Regions from separate parts of the Pediococcus pentosaceus ATCC 25745 genome, predicted to be linked through region 2. Evidence: riboswitches for the same ligand, from Rfam matches in the RefSeq annotation. Region 2 holds a riboswitch; the other holds the start of a gene.
What was found. Region 2 has a riboswitch for FMN ahead of ribD (bifunctional diaminohydroxyphosphoribosylaminopyrimidine deaminase/5-amino-6-(5-phosphoribosylamino)uracil reductase RibD). Riboswitches for the same ligand answer to the same signal wherever they lie in the genome.
Positions count from the first base shown of each region.

Region 1: it holds a riboswitch for FMN, as region 2 does, so the genes downstream of both, PEPE_RS07740 (ECF transporter S component) here and ribD (bifunctional diaminohydroxyphosphoribosylaminopyrimidine deaminase/5-amino-6-(5-phosphoribosylamino)uracil reductase RibD) in region 2, are expected to answer to the same signal.

Region 1 covers NC_008525.1:1,560,165-1,566,398, forward strand. The annotation lists gene dltA (D-alanine--poly(phosphoribitol) ligase subunit DltA) at 1-435, opposite strand, end outside; gene PEPE_RS07730 (teichoic acid D-Ala incorporation-associated protein DltX) at 455-604, opposite strand; gene PEPE_RS07735 (biotin transporter BioY) at 884-1,402, opposite strand; gene PEPE_RS07740 (ECF transporter S component) at 1,446-2,030, opposite strand; FMN riboswitch at 2,146-2,270, opposite strand; gene PEPE_RS07745 (MerR family transcriptional regulator) at 2,327-2,785, opposite strand; gene PEPE_RS07750 (MDR family MFS transporter) at 2,934-4,412, shown strand; gene PEPE_RS07755 (DUF4811 domain-containing protein) at 4,412-5,176, shown strand; gene PEPE_RS07760 (DUF4091 domain-containing protein) at 5,227-6,234, opposite strand, start outside.
Region 2 covers NC_008525.1:1,799,609-1,805,842, reverse strand. The annotation lists gene PEPE_RS08870 (DUF4097 domain-containing protein) at 1-846, opposite strand, end outside; gene PEPE_RS08865 (DUF1700 domain-containing protein) at 846-1,466, opposite strand; gene PEPE_RS08860 (PadR family transcriptional regulator) at 1,459-1,779, opposite strand; gene PEPE_RS08855 (acetate/propionate family kinase) at 1,883-3,070, opposite strand; gene PEPE_RS08850 (NAD-dependent succinate-semialdehyde dehydrogenase) at 3,158-4,528, opposite strand; FMN riboswitch at 4,721-4,853, shown strand; gene ribD (bifunctional diaminohydroxyphosphoribosylaminopyrimidine deaminase/5-amino-6-(5-phosphoribosylamino)uracil reductase RibD) at 4,969-6,030, shown strand; gene PEPE_RS08840 (riboflavin synthase) at 6,031-6,234, shown strand, end outside.

The sequences.
Region 1 (6,234 bases), 240 kb from region 2:
TTTAGTGACGAAACTATTAGGTGTTACATTTTTATTTGCATTAAAAACATCGTTTAATTCTTGTCCTTCTAGAACTGGTAGATCACCCAAATTTACAGGCAAATCTTCAACCGCGATACACATCCCAGGATTAGCAATTTCATTAATCATTGTTAATCGTTCTGCTGGTGAGTGGCGATCAATTGGGACATAAGCGTGTCCACTTTTTACAACCCCTAAAAAAGCTGCAATCATATCAAAGGTTTGAGCACCATAAACCATAATTGGCGCATCTTCTTCCAACCCTTGCGTTAAAATATATGCAGCTAAGCTATCTGAATAAGCTTTTAATTCTCCATATGTGTTCTTAGTACCTAGATAATCATAAGCAATCCAATCTGGATGTTTAACTGCGATTGAATCAATTTGCTCAATCACGTTAATTACTTTCCCCATAATTAATTAAATCCCCCGTTTAAAATTCGTTATAGATAAATGTTCCGCCAGTCATTCCGCTGTAATCGTACAAGTACAACAAGACGACTAAAACTGCAAAGTAAAAAACAGTTCGCGTAATAAATTTTACTGAATCATGTTGCCATAAATCTTTAAAAAAATTCAGCATCACAATCCCCCCTGCTAATTTTCACTAATTTGATAGTGAATTTATAAAAATCTAATTGCGTTACGTAAAAGTATGCCATTTTTTTCGTTCTTTGTAAAACTCCTGTAATATAACGGGCTAAAAAAATTCATATTTATCACATAAAGTTCATATAGTTTTTAAGAAGTGTTCCCATCAATACAGCATTTTCGACACTTATTTTAAAAAAGTTTAAAAAAAGCTAAAAATTAGAAATACCGCTGTCTCCAGCGGTACTAAATAATTTCTAGCTTTTATGTGTTATTTAAGTTTGTATGCAATCGTTGCTACCAGGATTGCTTTAAGTATATCTCCTGGGATTAAAAGGCTATTGAGTGCTACAGCTCTGATTAGTGGAATGTGCATATTAACAGCAAAGCCCATGCTACCAAACAAATCGATAATTAAGACAGCTACAATCGCAATTTTTGCAAATAGCAAGAACCATTCATGGCGATGCTTCTTCGACCACCAAGCTAATAAAACGGCCCCAATCCAATATCCTAGGAGATATCCTCCAGTCGGTCCGATAAAAACGGCCATCCCACCTCGAAGTCCAGTCAAAATGGGTAGTCCTATTAACGCCAACAATAAAAATACTCCCGTTGTTAAAAATGCTTCAAACGGCGATAACAATAACCCAATTAATAGAATCCCAATGTTTTGAACTGTCAACGGTACTGGAATTATACCAATCGGAATCGCTGGAATTAATCCCAAAACAATGACTATAGCTAATAGCAATGCCATACGTGTTAATCTTTGAGCTTCGATGTGCATTAAATTTCACCCCACTAAACTAATGAGGTTATATTATACCATTTTAATTTGAAGCTCTTCTGATAATCGGAATTAATCTAAAATATACCAATCCAATTGCAATTCCAACGATAATCCCTTTTAACAAATTAAAAGGTACCACACCATAAAGAACCATATTTAAGGTCGAAACATTAATTTGGAAACTTGCTAACTTCATATATAAGGGCAATAGAATGAATAAATTTATCACACTCATAAATACCGTCATCAAAACCGAACCGATTAAGACCCCCTTAATCAAGGCCCCCACTTCTTTTTTATGCGTGCTACCTTGAACCGCTTTAATTGCGTAGTAAATCGGTAAGATATATGACAAAGCTGCCAACCAGTTAGCAAATGCACCCAATGCACCTGCTGGATTACTATCTCGAAGGATTATATCCATCAGTCCGGCTAAACCAGCTGTCACCATCCCCCAGACTGGCCCAAATAATACCGTCCCAATTAAAACTGGGACATCCGCGAAATCAATCTTTAGGAACGAAAATCCGGGTAAAATTGGAAAATCAATGAAAATCAAAACAAACGAGATAGCTGCTAGCATAGCGACTACAACCATTTTATTAACTTTAGAAACACTCATCATACTGCCTCCTTGGATTTAGGAGCACCTTCTTGGTTTATTTACACAAAAAACACCAATGCAACTGGGGCATTGGTGTTTAGACTGTTTTATTATTACGTTAGTCTGCGCAAATAAATTCAATCTTCCTTTATCTAGACTTTAACTATCGGTTTCGGAATTTCACCGAATCAGCCATCACGAATGACAGCTCATGGACTTTACCACCGGTCGGGAATCGCACCCTGCCCCTTGAAGATGAACCGTTATTTTTTTGTAAGTATTTCATTAATAAATATATAGTACAAATAGCTTATTCGTCAATCATTTGTACTTTCTTTTTTAACTTGAAAAAAACTTTCCCCATCTTCTAGCACTTCGATAAACAAACGTTGATCTTTTGGTAAACCCTTAATTTCACCTAAGTCAAATTCATAGCCATTAGGAATCTCACGACCACCACTAAAACGTTCTTTAAGAAAGTGACGTAACGCTTTCATAATGCGTCCGTTACTTTGCGCTTTTTCAGCTGCTTTGGCTAAAGTAAAACCATCTTCAATATAGCTAGCAATATTACCAGCTTGAATCATCGTAAAATAGGTATATTTTCGTTGACCTGTTTTTGAAATTTTAGACTCAATATAACCTTTTTTCTCCCAATAACGTAATTGTCTAGTTGATACATCGACAGCATTGGCCACATCACCGATACTAAGTAACATAGCTTCGCTATCAATTATTTTCTTTACCACTGCTAGGCGACCCGCGGGGTTTTCCATGTTTGCTCCTCCTCATTAATGCTGTATATCTTGTTGCATCTTTTAAACTAATTATAACTTCTCTAACATCTTTGTCAAACAAGTTGACAAAGATGTTATGATAACTTATAGTATTAAAGAAAAGTTTTTGAAAAGAGGTTGTAAGCTTATGCCACAAGCAATTGACGCACATGGTAAACCCTATAAGAGATCCTTATTGATCCTTGTGCTATTAATAGGTACTTTTTGTACCGTTTTGAACCAAACAATTTTAACCACCGCATTTCCTACATTAATGGATGCTTTTGATATCAGTACTTCTACTGTTCAATGGTTGACAACTGGATTTTTGATGGTTAACGGTATCATGATTCCCATTAGTGCCTGGTTAACAAGTCGTGTTCCTTCTAAACGACTTTATTTATCTGCTATGGCTGTTTTCCTAATTGGAACCATTCTATGTTACACAGCTCCTACGTTCCAAGTTTTACTTGCCGGACGTTTAATCCAGGCTCTCGGAGTTGGTGTTACCATGCCACTCCTCCAAACTCTAATGTTGACAATTTTCCCAGCTAACCAACGTGGTTCAGCCATGGGTCTTGCCGGATTAGTTATTGGGGTAGCTCCAGCAATTGGTCCTACTCTTTCTGGATGGATTATTGATAACTATCACTGGAGAACCCTATTCGGAATGATTATTCCAATCGTATTTATCGTTCTAATCGCTGGTCTATTATTTATGAAAGACGTTTTGGAAACCGACAAGAAGAAGCTAGATTGGATTTCAGCTGCTTTATCTACAATTGGATTTGGTAGTTTACTCTTTGGTTTCTCCGAAGTTGGAGACAAAGGCTGGGGTGACGCAGTAGTTATTACTACATTAATCGTTGGTGTTATCTTTGTTATTTTATTTGGTATCCGCCAATTGAGATTAGAAAAACCATTCCTTGATTTACGTGTACTAAAGATTCCAGAATTTTCAATTTCTGCTACTTTAAGTTCAGTTTCAATGATTGCCATGGTGGGGGCTGAAATGGTACTTCCACTTTATATTCAAACCGTGCGTGGCGAATCAGCTTTCCATTCAGGTTTAACACTATTGCCGGGTGCTTTAATGATGGGATTCCTAAGCCCTATTACTGGTCGCCTATTTGATAAAATTGGTGCCCGTCGTCTAGCAATCACTGGAATGTTCCTCTTAACTGCCGGAACGCTTCCATTTGCTTTCATTACTAAGACTACACCAATGATTTATATCATTGTCTTGTATGCTGTTCGAATGGCCGGAATTGCGATGGCAATGATGCCTGTAACAACTGCTGGTATGAACTCTCTTCCATTTGAAAAGATGGGTCATGGTACTGCGGTTAATAACACTCTTCGTCAAGTAGCCAGTTCTGTTGGAACAGCCATCTTGGTTAGTGTCTTGACCAACGTTACCAAGAACCAAATGCCTGGTAAGCATCTTCTCTCAGCCCAACCACTCGCTTACAAAGATCAAGCATTTGACGCAACCGTTGCTGGTTACCATGCGACATTCTGGATTGCTATTGGCTTTAGTGCCCTTGGTTTAATCATCGCATTCTTTGTAAGTCGTAAAGCAGGCAGCACTGCCAAAGTACAACCTCAAGCAGGAGGTAATAAATAATGATTATCTTTCTTTTAATTATCGCAGTCATCGCAACGTTCCTTTCGATGACACTTATCTCTAAAACAGCTGTCCGTGTTATTTGTTCTGCTATTTCTGCAATCGTCGTAATCGCTTCGGTTGCTTTGATGGTAATGAATGATCGTGAACATTTTGGGATGCATAAAATTACTGAAACAACTACCCAAGAAATCTACTCAGTCTCACCTTCTAAACAAATGAGCATGTTACTCTATAAGAGTATCGGTACCGCTGATAAAGATCGAGTTTATATCTACAATAAGACTACTTCTCAAAAGAAACCTAGTCATACTGAAACTGATAAAACTACTAACAAGGTTAAAACAACTAAAAAGAGTACGGCTCGTTTAGTTAAATCTACAACCCGTTGGACTTATAAGAACAACACTTACAAGTTCTGGTTTGGAATTGCCGGTAATAACCGTGAAGTTTCAAAACGTGTTAATACTTTCTACGTTCCTAATAATTGGATTACCTTATCAACAGAACAAGCCGCTAAGCTTCAAAAGAACGTTAAAAAGAATCAAGCTCAAATGAAAGCTGATGCTGAAAAGTATGTTAAAGCTAAGGTCACAGCTACTGTGAAGTCAACAATGGCTGCAGCACTTAAGAAGAATCCTACAATGAGTGCTAGTGATCAAAAGAAACTAATGGCTGATACAACGGCTAAAGCTTCTAAACAATATGCTGCTCAATATCAAGCTCAAATGATGCAGAAGATGATTGAAGAAGCTAAGAAATAATTACAACTAATAAAAACACGCTGAACTTTTGAAGTTCAACGTGTTTTTTGTTATTCAATTATTTTTAACAAAGCTTGACGAAACTTTTTAAACTGTTCATCGGTTGTTCTGAATAAATCTAATCGACTTAAATGGCTGTCTTGCATCCATTTTTTTGGATCTTCTTCGTGCAATAATTCTACCACTAACTCTTGCGTTTTTTCATAATTTATTTGTTCCGCTTTCTTTAATAAAGAAAAGTCTTCAATTCCTCGATATAATTGTTTTAACCTTAGTGAAGGTAGTAAATGTCCCGATGTACTTGGATATACTAAACATAAATCGCCAGTCGGCAAATTATTGGTATTGTACCTTATGTCTGTTATCGCATTTTCAGGCCAACAATTATAGGCCCACCGTAACAATCCATCTGTCCTAGTCCAATAAGCTAAAATTGGTAAAAGTCGTGTTTCTAGTAAATCACTACTCAAGAAAGTATTTGGTTTATCTGGATAATTACAAACATAAAATTGATTGCTATTTAATTCTGGATGCTGACATGTACAATTAAAAGATGTAACTAAATAATCTATATCCGAAGATAACGCTTCTAATGCTTTTTCTTTATCAAAAGTAACTTTAAGCTTTGCGTCAGGAATAATCTTCTTCAATTCTTTAATTGACTTTTTAAAAACATCTAGAGCATTAACTTTTGGTTCATCTGCGACAATATATGTCTTGGTCCATACTCCAATTTCTTTTAGATGCGTGACAACTTGTTTAAAATATTGTTCTAACTGTTCTTTTGTATTTAGATAAGCAAATTCTTGACATTCATCATCTAAATATCGAAGAATGATTGGCTCAGGATAGTCTAGTCCTTTAACATCAGGGAAAAATGGTGCTTGCCATACCCCTAACCATCCAAATAAATCAATTTCTTGATTGATTCCGGCCGACATCATAATATCTAAGTATTGATCTAGTTGCGTAAAATCACATTCGATATTTCCTTTTTTATTTTTATGAATCTGAATCATCGAGTATTCAAATAAATTAGCTGGGTAATCTTTAACTAT
Region 2 (6,234 bases):
TGTATTTTTACCAAAAATTTTAACGTGTCCGTCGTCGCTATCTGCATTAATTGCTAAATTACGGGAATCCTTCAGAGTAGTATGAATATCACCATCACTAGTACGACCGGTTAAAGATTCTGAAATACTAAGCCGATTTAAGTTCAGATCGCCGTCATCACTAACTAACTTAAGCTGTTTGAAGTCAGAATCATTAAGTTCAAGATCGCCATCTGAAGTTAAAATTTTTGATGAGCCCTTAATGAATTTTGAGTCATTAATAGTAACATCGCCATCACTGCTATCATAAGCAAGACTTGCTGCTGAAACTTGTCGTAATTCTAAATCAGAGTAACCACTAACTTGGAGTTCGTCTTTAACGTTAACTTTGTGCAAATCAACATCTTCATTTGAAGATAGATGGATTTGGTTGAAGTTCAAATCAGTAATAGAAACTGTACCACTAGTGTTACAAATTAACTTGTTAAGTTTACTAGTACTTGGTACATAAATAGTAATCGTAGACGGTGCAAAGTTTCCAAGTCCTAGATTAAAGGTAAAACCATTTCTTGAATTATCGTTAATAGAAAGTTGATGGTTGGTTGCTTGGTAATCAAGGGTATTGGTTCCTCGATAAGTGACTTTAATTTGGGATCCAGCGTAAGGCTTAATTTGAACATCATCATCGGCGTTAATTTTTAAATTATGAACTTCTTTGAAGGTAGCATGTTTGATTGAAGTATCTTCGATTTTGAATCCACCATCATGCCAAATTAAATTATGATCGCCATGATGTAAGATGCCTAATCCTAAAAGGACGGCTCCTAAAATGGTGATGATAATCCCCGAAATAAGTGTTTTTTTCATTACCGATCACCTCTTTTTTCTGTTCTTCTTGTGACAATCTTGGTGTATAACCATCTGAAGAAAAGGGAAGTCCCGTGAAGAATTAACATTAATATCCATCGGATAAATGGAATTAAAATTAAATATATCCCAATCACTAACAAACCAAAACCGATGTAATAAATACCAGTCCAAAAAGATGTTGCCAAAAGAGTTAGACCAATAATAAAAATAATAATAGCGATAATGCCAAAGATAGTGAAAGCCAATCCAACTCCAAGAATTGCAACAACCATCCCAAAAATAACACCAAATATGGCCATAAATAAGCCTAGCGCTAGAGGAATTGTAATAGGGGTAGAGAAAATAGCCAGGATAATCAACCAAATGGTTTTAACATCCTGCCGTGGACGTTTAAAATCCGACGATTCGGGTTCAGATTGTTCACCAGCTTTAATAGAATAGTCTGCTAAGATTTTCCGCGCTAATTGTTTAGGTGTTCCTAATGAAGAAACTGCTTGTTGATAGCTTACCAAGCCACTATCTTGTAAATATTCGCTATAAAACTCAATCACGTCAGACCGTTCTGCGCGCGTGAGCGGAGATAAATGGGACTCTAATTCTTCAATGTAATCATTCATTCAAATCACCCCTTGAAACTAGTTTATCAATCCTATTTTTGAAGGTAATCCATTCTGCTTGAATTTCAGCCAAACGAACTTTACCTGCTTGAGTTATCTTGTAATACCTTCGATTACGTCCTTGATAGGGTTCATCATAGGTTGTTAAATAATTATTCTTTTTTAAACGGCGTAAGACAGGATACATGGTTGATTCGGAAATCGGAAAGTCTGCTTGAACTTTCTGTGTCAGAGCATAACCATAGTAATCTCCATGATTTAATATTCCCAAAACGCTACCGTCTAGCAATTCGGTTGGAATTTGGATTGCCATATGCTCACCTCCATAATACTATATCTCATATAGTATTATAAATGATTAAAATAGTAAAGAAAACCCCCAAGCTTATTTACAAGCTTGGGGGTTGAAGTTCAATTTAACGTAAAATTCGTTGGATATCGCGAGCAATCATTAATTCCTCATTAGTTGGCACAACGAGAACTTGAACCGCATCAGTTACTTGATTAATCTGTTGTTCTTTACCACGTACATTATTACGCTCAACATCAGCATTAATGCCGAAGTAGGTAAGTTGTTCCATAATGCGTTCTCGCATTGCAATTCCATTTTCACCACAGCCAGCAGTGAAAATCAGAGCATCTAATCCACCAAGTTCAGCCACATAGCTACCAATAAAACGGACTACGCGGTTAATGAACATTTCCAATGCTAACTTAGCTTGAGGATTAGAATTTTCGGCATCTTCCAAGTCCCGTTGATCAGGAGATAATTGGGAAATTCCTAATAATCCTGATTTTTGATTTAGAATATCAATCACTTCGTTAACACTAATCCCTAATTTTTCAGCTAGAAAACCGACCAGTGATGGATCTAAATCTCCCGATCGAGTCGCCATCATTACCCCGCCTAAGGGAATGAATCCCATAGAGGTATCGATTACATGTCCTTGATTAAAGGCCGTAATTGATGAACCGGAACCGAGATGACACGTAATCATTTTCAAATCGCTTAAATCTTTTTTTAGAAGATCTGCTGCCCGATTGGCGACATACCGATGACTGGTCCCGTGCGCACCATATTTACGAATCCCTAAGTCTGTGTAGTATTCGTAAGGGATGGGATAGAGGCAGTTAACTTTCGGCATATCAGCGTATAACGAAGTGTCGAAAACCGCCACTTGACGAACATCTGGCAGGAGCTGTTTAAAAATTTCAATGTAGCGGGCCTGAACCGGGTTATGAAGTGGGGCATATTCAGCTAAATTGTGGATTTCGGCTAAAACTTCATCATCGATTAAAACCGAGTCTTTAAAGTGTTCGCCCCCTGCGACAACTCGATGTCCAATTCCAGTAATCTCACGTAAATGCTTGACTAGTCCATGATCCTTAAGGAAAGAAAGCAGCATGGTAACCGCTAAATCATAGGTGATTGAAGGTTTTACTACTTTATAAGGATCATGATGGGGGCGTTTAACCATAAAAACGGAGTTGGGAAGATTGATTCGGTCAATCAATCCAGTTGCGATTACTGTTTCATCAGGAATCGAAAACAACTTCCATTTCAGAGTTGAACTGCCCGCACTAATAACTAAGTCTTTTTTCATGAGATATTCCTCGCTAACATGTGTAGATTTATTGGAAATTAGTTTTTGTATCCGCTTACAATTATACCGGATTTCCAACAAAAATACTTAACTATCGATAATAGTTTTTGCGTTAATGAATTCACGAATACCTAAATCGCTAAGTTCACGTCCGTAACCAGAGAATTTAACTCCACCAAATGGGAACTGAGGATATGAAGTTAGTAATTGATTAATGGCAACTTGGCCTGTTTCAATCTTCGAAGCTACTCGTTCAGCTTGTTCTAAGTCTTCGGAAAATACGGTCCCACCTAGTCCGTGTTGAGAAGCGTTAGCAACTTCAATCGCTTCTTCTTCATCCTTAACCTTGTAAACTTGAGCAACTGGACCAAATAGTTCCTGATCATACATCGGGTTATCTGATTTCATACCACTAATGATGAGAGGATAAAAGCCGGCACCAGGGCCTTTAATAGGCGTGTTGTTACCCCAAAGTAGTTTAGCACCACCGGCTAAGGCCATGTCCACTTGTTTTCTTAGTTTTTCTTGAGCAGACTTGGATGAAAGTGGCGCCAAAGTTGTTTCGGGATCTAGTGGGTCTCCCAACCGACGTTTTGCAAATTGCTGGCTAAGACCTTCAAGAAAGGCGTCATAAACATCTTCTTGGACGATAAAACGTTTAGCAGCCGTGCAGACTTGTCCAGCATTGCTAAGACGAGCTTTAGCAGCAACTTCAATTGCTTTTTTCAAATCAGCGTCTTTCAAGACAACAAAGGCATCAGTTCCGCCTAATTCCATGGTTGATTTTTTTAAATTTGCTCCTGCTTCGGACGCAATCTTTTTACCAACCCCTTCAGAGCCAGTTAAAGCAACACCTTGAACCCGATGATCACTGATGATTTGACTAACTTGGTCGTAATTGATAAATAAATTTTTAAATGCTCCCGTTGGAATACCAACCTTCAAGGTCGCGTCCTCGAAGGCTTGAGCACATTCGGGAATGATACTAGGGTCTTTTAGTAAGACAGGGTTTCCCGCAATAAAATTAGGAGCAAAGACCCGCATAATTTGAGCATACGGGAAGTTCCAAGGTTCAATCATAAAGACTGCTCCAATCGATTGGTACTCGACGTGGGCTTTAACCCCTGGAGCATCGTGATACTCAACGTCTGCCAAAGCTGCTGCTCCATTTTTAGCATAGTATTCTGCAAAATCAGAGGTCTTTTGAACTTCAGCTTGAGATTCCTTAAACAACTTTCCCATGTTAGTTGTAATAAGGCGAGCGTAATGGTCAATGTTATTTTTAAACTCATCGGCTAGCTCTTGAAGTTTTTCGGCTCTTTTTTCAATGGGTTGAGTTTTTGCAAATTGATAAAAAATATCAGCATTCTTCAAAGCAACTTCGACTTCTTGGTCGGTTGTATTGGGAAATGTGCGAATTAATTGTCCGTCGTACGGATTTACTGAATGATATGCCATATAAAAGTCTCCTTTTCTAGATATGGTTCTATTGTGCAAAAGAATACGCTTTCATTCAAGTGATAAAGCTTAAATTGGTAAAATTCAATATTTGAGAAATACAGCACATTTTATAGAGTGGTTAGAATAAAGTGAAGGTTCAGATTTGCAAAATAAATTATCTTAGCGTAGACTACAGAGCGAAAACTGAATAGATTTCTTCGGGGCAGGGTGTAATTCCCGACCGACGGTAACAACCAAGGGTTGAAGTCCGTGACCCGCGAGTAGCGGTGGACCTAGTGAGAGTCTAGGACCGACAGTATAGTCTGGATGGGAGAAGAAACGTTATTTAAATTTCGTACTCTTTTGTACGCTTTTTGGCGTACATGCTCGTATGGAGTCTTATTTAGCTATCAAAAATCATGCCCCGCACAAATTTTGTGTGGGGCTTTTTTCGTGGGGTGATTTTGATTAGTGAACAAGATTATATGAATTTAGCTTTCGAAATGGCAGAGAAAGGGAAGTATCAAACGTGGACGAATCCTTTAGTGGGAGCGGTAATCGTTAAGAACAACGTGGTTTTAGCTAAAGGGTATCACCACCAGTTTGGAGCCGCTCATGCTGAAATTGATGCTTTGCAGCACTTAGATGATCTAAAACAAGCTAGAGGTGCTACGATGTACGTCAGCCTAGAGCCGTGCAGTCACTTTGGTAAGACGCCTCCTTGTGCTAAAAAGTTAGCTGAAGTAGGTATTAAAGCAGTTGTAGTTGGTCAAAAAGATCCGAATCCATTAGTCGCGGGTCGAGGACTTCAAATTTTAAGGGATGCTGGAATTGAAATAAAAGTTTTAAACCAAACTGGAGGATTAAATGTTAAATACAATTTTTTCTATCAGCATCAGCGTCCGTATGTAAATGTAAAGTATGCCATGACTTTGGATGGAAAAATTAACCAGCAGGCCAACCAACGCAGCATTATTACTGGTAAAGAAGCCTATCAAGACAGCCAGCAATTACGGGCAGAATATCAAGCAATTTTGGTTGGTGAAAACACATTAAAAGTTGATCATCCCCAATTAACAGTCCGCCAAATCGCTGTTTATCAGCAACCTTGGCGAATGGTTTTGATAAGAGATGTAGATCAACTTAAAGTCGAAGATTATGCGTTTTTTAAAACAGCAGATCCAATCTTATTACTTACTTCATCCGTAACTCGACGACAGTGGCCGAATAACGTAGAAGTGATTTCTGATCGGTGGACCCCCAATAAAATCCTAACGCTACTGGCTAAACGAGGGATTCAAAGTGTTTTAGTTGAAGGTGGGAGTCAAATTCACGCCGAGTTTTTAGCAAGCGGTCTGGTGGATGAAATTAATGTCTATCTTGCACCACGTATTTACGGAGCGACGGGGTTACCAGCGATATTTAACCCTACTCAATTACCATATCAATCGAATGCATATCAGTTAGTTGAAAAAATGGAATTGGGGCCAGATATGAAATTTAGACTGAGGAGAGTATAGATGTTTACTGGAATAATTAAAGCAAAAGGCATTATCAGCCAGATTAAACGCAATCAAGCAACCGCGCAAATTATGATTGCCACACCGATGACCCACCAAATTCATAGCAAAATTGGAGATAGCATTGCCATCAATGGGATTTGTTTAACGATTACTAGCATTTTAAACGAAGGATTTACCGTCGAAGTAATGCCCGAAACAACC